Regions from separate parts of the Pseudoalteromonas sp. GB56 genome, predicted to be linked through region 2. Evidence: riboswitches for the same ligand, from Rfam matches in the RefSeq annotation. Region 2 holds a riboswitch; the other holds the start of a gene.
What was found. A riboswitch is a leader RNA that binds a small molecule or an ion and turns the genes downstream of it on or off. The one in region 2 is predicted to bind lysine.

Region 1: it holds a riboswitch for lysine, as region 2 does, so the genes downstream of both, lysC (lysine-sensitive aspartokinase 3) here and dapA (4-hydroxy-tetrahydrodipicolinate synthase) in region 2, are expected to answer to the same signal.

Annotation. Positions count from the first base shown of each region.
Region 1 is NZ_JBPCHK010000001.1:1,892,471-1,895,888, reverse strand. It holds gene ACH19P_RS08980 (4'-phosphopantetheinyl transferase family protein) at 1-542, shown strand, start outside; gene lysC (lysine-sensitive aspartokinase 3) at 502-1,857, opposite strand; lysine riboswitch at 1,937-2,110, opposite strand; partial or broken gene ACH19P_RS08970 (2-dehydropantoate 2-reductase) at 2,233-3,215, opposite strand; gene ACH19P_RS08965 (energy transducer TonB) at 3,386-3,418, opposite strand, start outside.
Region 2 is NZ_JBPCHK010000001.1:123,187-126,604, forward strand. It holds gene ACH19P_RS00575 (response regulator) at 1-1,024, opposite strand, end outside; lysine riboswitch at 1,173-1,366, shown strand; gene dapA (4-hydroxy-tetrahydrodipicolinate synthase) at 1,497-2,393, shown strand; gene ACH19P_RS00585 (2,3,4,5-tetrahydropyridine-2,6-dicarboxylate N-succinyltransferase) at 2,403-3,143, shown strand; gene ACH19P_RS00590 (PLP-dependent decarboxylase) at 3,143-3,418, shown strand, end outside.

The DNA of each region.
Region 1 (3,418 bases), 1.8 Mb from region 2:
AAGAATATTTGGTAAGTCGTTGGTGTATCAAAGAATTGGTTAAAATATTAAAGCCAGAATACGCGTCGCTGCCCCACAATCAGTTAGAAACACGCTTTAACGAACAAGTAAAACAGCTTCAGGTCTATGCTAACAACGACCTACTGGATATCAACGTGGTTATTAGCCACTCACATCAGCATGTGGGTGTTGCGGCAACGTTGAATGCCCAAACCGTATTAGGCTTAGACATCGAAAAAATTGACGAGAAGCGCCCATTTCAAAAGCTCGCAGCGCATTTTTATCCAAAGCAGGAAGCAACCGAGATTGGTGATAACGTAGATATTTTCTTTCGCGTATGGACGCTCAAAGAAGCCTATGCCAAAGCGGCTAAGCAAAGTATTAGCACCCTACTTAGCCAACCCATTTTGCCCTTGTTAGAGAACATACACGCGCAGGTGTTATGCGAACAATGGCAGCAATTCGATGTCTCGTTAATCACTGCCACCGAGCGAGTTCAATTTATTGACCTTGCTCCAACAACTGTTGGTGAATCGCTTTAACCACGTCGTCTGATTGCGATTGATCCACCAAGAAGCACAAGTTATGCTTTGACGCACCATGACAAATTAAGCGAATATCAAAGCCAGACAACACTTTCATCAGATTCAACTCGCTTTGGCGTAGCTGAATTTCTGAGCCAATTAACCCTACTAATGCTAAGTTATTTTCAACCGTTACATGGCAGAACTCGCCGAGTCTATCCAGTGCTTCTTGGTCAAGCTCTGGTCGGCTTGCATTAGGCGCATTATCCAACGTTACAGCAACACTGATTTCAGACGTGGTGACCAAATCAACGGAAATCTTATATTCGCTCAAAATAGTGAATACGCGAGCTAAGAAACCACTCGCTAACAGCATTTCAGGGCTTTTTAGTGTTAATAATATTTGATTTTTACGTTGGGTGACCGCTCGTACCCCCGCGATAATCTCTGCACTGGGAACTTTTTCAATCCAGGTACCGCCACCTTGGGGGTCTTTACTTGAACCCACAAATACGCCAATACTGCTGCGTGCTGCTGGTAAGATAGTCGCTGGGTGCAATACTTTGGCGCCAAAGGTCGCCATTTCTGCTGCCTCATCGAACGTGAGATGAGCAATCGGGCGTGCCTTTTCACATACACGTGGGTCAGTGCTGTAAATGCCTACAACGTCTGTCCAAATATAGATAGCATTTGCGCCAGTGGCCTCGGCAATTAAAGCCGCACTGTAGTCTGAACCACCGCGGCCTAGCGTTGTTGTATCGCCGTATTCATCACTACCAATAAAGCCCTGCGTAACAACCACATAATCATTGAGTAGCGGCACCAGCTCAGCTTGAGCGCGGGTGCGTGTTTGCGCTACATCCGGGGATGCTTTGGAAAATTGGCTGTCGGTTTTAAGTACTGAACGAATATCGAAACGCGTCGACGATACGCCCTTATCACGGAGCACTTGCGTAAATAAGTAAGAAGATAAACGCTCACCAAAGCTGAGTAGTTCGTCACGTTGTGCATTTGTTTGAACTGGCTTTAACGCCGCACTGCGAAACGCATTGAGCGTGTTTTCAAAGCCATGCGCTAAATCAGCATCAAGGCTGAGGTATTCGAGGATATTTAATTGAATTGCAACCACACCGTCGACGTGTTGCTCACGTGTTTCGTCATCAATATTACTTTGGCAAAGCGCCACAAGGTGATTTGTAACGCCGGCACTGGCGCTTACGACGACAATACGAACATGGTTATCAGCTGCAATGATATCTGCACAACGCAGCATCGCTTGGTGATCTGCAACTGAAGTGCCGCCAAACTTAGCGACGGAAAATTCCTGATTCATTTTCTCTCCGAGATGAAAAATAGTTTATTTTTCAAATACAATCAGGAGAACTTGGCAAGACGATAAAAGAAGTGTGTCCATTGCCAGAAGCCCTCCACCCAAAACAGGTGACAGTTCCGAGGATTCAGCCTCAAGAACCGAGAGCCATTGCGACGAACAATGCACTCCCTCGGCGATAGTCTCCCTCATAAACGGTCATCGGCATTCGTCTGCCTCGCGTTTACTACCTAGCTATCGCACCTCTTCTGTTGATACCAATACTTTTAAAAGCATTGATACTGCATTCTAGCGAGCATGCGCCAGAACGAGCATGCAATGTAACGTTTGGATGGCTGGATGTCAATTGTGCAAAAGCACTTGTCATGAACTTATTTGTTACGATTTCATAACAGCGAGTCGGGTTATATCTACCGTTTCGCCGCGCTCTAGCTTATGGATGCTCTGAACAATAGCTTGGTTGATTGGAGTGGGCACATTATGCTGAGCGCCAAGTTTAACTACGGCACCATTGAGGAACTCAACTTCTGTTTTCTACCCACTTGAATATCTTCCCACATCGAAGAGCGCGCTTTGGGGTCTATGTCTAGCATCGCCGATGCCACCCGTTTAAATAGCCAATTAGGTAAACTTAAAATCACCGGCACTTTTGCAGGCTTCACCTTGGTAAACTGCGCTAATTCACAATCCATCGCCTTCGCTACTGCAATCCATTCGCGCATCGCGCCTGCAAGCAAGCGGCGAATCGCGTGATTCTCAAGCTCAGCTTTAATCGGCATATCGGCAATAGCGTTGAGCGCATTATTGAGATTTAAAAGCAGCTTGCCGAACACGATAGGTTTCATATCATCATATATATGACAGCCAAAACCACTGTCTTGAAGTGTCTGAGCAATGAATTGCGTGTTATCACTTTGCTCAAAGCAAAACTCGCCTTGCGTTCCTTTATGAAAGTGCGCGCCGTTTTGCAACACGTTAAAGGGGGTAATACCAAACATACACCTACGCTGTGCCATTTGCGTCTCAATAGCATCGAAACAGCCTAACCCATTTTGCATAAAAATAAGTTCTGATTGAGCATGCGTGATACGTAACAACTGCTGTGCTACTTCAGGTAATTGGTGACATTTAACAGTAACAAACACCACATCAAACTGCTGGCCAGTGGTATCAGTCAGCAGGGCGTCAGGCATAATTCGTTTATCGAGCCCTTGATAGTCGGTAATGTGGATGCCGTTGTTTTGCTCAATGGCGCTTTTTATGCGTTCTCTGCACACAATCGACGTTGATAAATTGGCCGCACTGAGTAAAGCGGCTAAGTAACAACCGGTGGAGCCTGCACCAAATACAGCAATTCGCATAATTCAATCTTAATCAACGTGTTAATGGGTATTATAGTGCGTCAATCGCAAAGTCTTATCAATGTGGATACAAGGTAGGATTGTATTAATTTGTGTTGGTTTTATCCCCACAGACAAATCAGGATGGGCAGCAGAGTAATTCACTGACTCTGCTGCAAACAGTAAATTAGTTAGTCAGCGGCACACGGTTTTTGCGCTTGTAG
Region 2 (3,418 bases):
TGACCTCCTTTTGTGTGTGTATCAGCGCATTGGTAATTACCTGATTTAAAACTTGAATTAGGCGCACATGATCCGTTGTTATTCGAACCCGATCGATATCGTCACAATGAAGCTTAATACGATGCGCAAAGTATGAATTTAGTCGGTGCGGGGCCAACGTTGATTTTATGGTCGTGTTTAGCGTTTGTGTAGATTTACCCAGTAGAAAGCGCCCTGATTTAAGTTGTTGCATATCCAACATTTCTTGCACAATAGAGCGCAAATTCTGTGTGCAATGAGTGATCACCTCAATATCGTGAGACGCCACTTTTGCGGGCGCTTTGAGAAGCCCCAAGATGCCGTTGATTGGCGTGAATAATTCATGACTGACGTTCGCTAGGAAATCATCTTTTACTCGACTGGCTCGTACAGCAATTCGCCTTTGCTCCCGCAGCTTTGACAGCATCTTAGAGACACGATGCGACAACGGTTTGAAGATTAAAAACCATTCACTCCAAATCGTTAACATCACGATTAGAATTAGCAGCGGCAATACACGCTGCAGGTATAACACCTTCTCTTGCGAACGTTGCTCTAATGCACTGACGACTAAATTCAACTCTTGCAACAAACTTGCAAGTGAACGCCCGGAAAATTGGGATAAATCCTCACCTGATAGCGCATTTTCTGCATACGCTCGGACACGTTTGTCCAGCGCACTGTTGTGTGCAAGCAACGGGCTCACTTCTGGATGCTTGACCATATCGCTGGCGAGCAGAAACTCATGATTCTCGATGAGCTTGTCTACTGCTACATTCAGTTGCACTTCTTCAAATGGTGTGGGAGCGTAACTAAGAAGTTGTCGATGCAGAGCAATTTTTTGTGACAGCATTCTCTGCATACCTGCAATATTTATAACTTTAGCATCACTTTCTTGCATTTTAGAGACATGAATTACATATCCGACAGATAACGAAATTGTCAGCAATAACACAGAAGCGGCCCACAAATAACGTTTTCTTAAATGATTTGTCAGATGGTACATTCCCTATTCTCATGCGCTTAGCTATCTACTAAGCGTTGCACAAAAAATCAGATTGTAAAATTTGTCCTCGAGTTATCGTTGACAGCATGGGGGCTAAAGTGTTTGAATAAAAAAGCACCCTATTCAGTCAGCCATCTAAACGGCTGCAAGGGCTAGAAGAGGTGCGTCATTCAGGTAGTTATGATGAGGAGAGCAAACTCCATTGATTCATAACGAGGGGAATGTACGCCGAGAGGTGAGGTAATTTGCTTAACACTCCCTCGGGCGCTCGGGTTGAATCCCAGCGACTGTCACCAATAGCAGGTAACGCTGCTATGAATTTGGTGGAGAGCTTCTGGTCTTAGAGTAACAGGCCATTAGGCCTCGTTATTTATAAGCCCATTCGCTCTTCGAATTTAACCTGTTCGAAATGGCGAATGCGGGATCACTTCTCCCCATACTCCAAGTCGAACTCGCACTAAGTTCGGATGAGATGACAACTACTCACTCGTTAACAGACACAGTTTTGTGGACTGCGCTGATCACGCCTATGCATGATGATGGCAGCATCGACTTTGACAGCCTAACTCGGCTCGCTCAACAGCAAGCTGCAGCTGGTAATGGCCTTTTAATCTTAGGCTCAACCGGTGAAGCATTGGCGTTGGACCTAGAAGACCAGCAGGCCATTGTTTCGCATATCTGTTCGTTGGCACTGAATACTCCCATCATGGTGGGAGTTGGTGGCTTTAATCTTGAAGCGCAATGCCAATGGATAGAATTTTGTAATACCCAAGCCATCGATGCCTATTTGCTAGGCGCGCCGCTGTATGCAAAGCCAGGCCCCAAAGGGCAACAGCAGTGGTTTCAAGCACTTCTTGACGCTAGCCGTGTGCCTTGCATGCTTTACAATGTTCCTGGTCGCGCAGGCGTTAGCCTGTCGGCTCAGGCTTTAGCTCAGCTGCAATCACACCCAAATTGTTGGGCACTCAAAGAAGCCAGTGGCGACATCAATTGCTTTGAACAATACCGTGTGGCCGCACCTGAGCTGGCTATTTACAGCGGCGACGACGCGCTTATCCCTTACTACGCGCAAGCCGGCGCAGCGGGCCTAGTGTCTGTTGCGGCCAATGTGTGGCCCGAGGCAACACAGCAATTTGTGCGTTTGAGTCTTCAAGGCCAAAGCCACAACGCTTTTATCCATTGGCGAGGCGCTGTTGCAGCCCTGTTTCATGTGAGCAATCCAATTCCAAGCAAGTGCTTGCTGCACGCACTTGGTCAAATTTCATCGCCAATCTTACGCGCTCCACTTACTCATACGGAAGTAGATGATCTACAACCACTTTTAAGCGCACACGACACAATTATTTCTTGGCATTCAACACAGGTTTAAAAATTTCCCATGAGCTGGTTAGAACTACTTAACAACTTAGAAACAGGCGCTGTTCGCGCAGCATCACAAGACGAAAATGGCCAATGGCATGCAAATGTTGAAGTAAAACAAGGCATTCTTGAAGCATTTAAAAATGGCGCTAACACTGAATTTCCAGGTGGCTTTGTTGATAAAGATAACCTTGCCCCTCGCGGTTTTAGTGCACAAGATAACGTGCGTATGGTACCAGGTGGTACATCAGTGCGTCGCGGTGCACACGTTGCGTCAGGCACTATCATCATGCCACCAGCATACGTAAACATTGGTGCCTTCGTTGATACTGGCACTATGGTTGATAGCCACGTGCTTGTAGGCTCATGCGCGCAAGTAGGTAAAAATGTTCACCTTAGCGCAGCGGTACAACTCGGTGGTGTACTTGAGCCTATTGGTGCTAACCCAGTGGTGGTTGAAGACGACGCGTTCATCGGCGCGGGTTGTATCATCGTTGAAGGCGTGGTGGTTAAAAAAGGTGCGGTACTAGCACCAGGCGTACGTTTGAGTGCAACGATCCCTGTTTATGACTGTGTGAATGAGCGCCAATTAGACAAGGGCGAGCCCATTCCTGAGTACGCAATTGTGATCCCTGGTTCACGCCCAAGCTCAAGCGCATGGGGCCGTGAGCAAGGACTTTCGATGAGCTGCGCACTTATCGTCAAATACCGTGACGAGCAAAGTGACGCATCTTTGGAACTCGAAGAGGTATTACGCTAATGCCCATTGCGAGTACCACGGCGCAACACCTTAACACGGTTGCTCAAGAGCAATTTGAACCTTGTTTTGTCTATGACTTGGATTTCTTACGCGACCATCTCAGCACCTTAATGGACCAAGATGTCGTTAAGTTATGGTATGCGGTAAAAGCAAACCCATTGTCAGCTATCGTTCGTACACTCGCCGAGACGGGTTTTCGTTTTGACGTGGCCAGTGAAGGTGAGTTGCAGCAAGTACTCGCACAAGAAGTTCCTGCATCACAGGTTCTTAACACA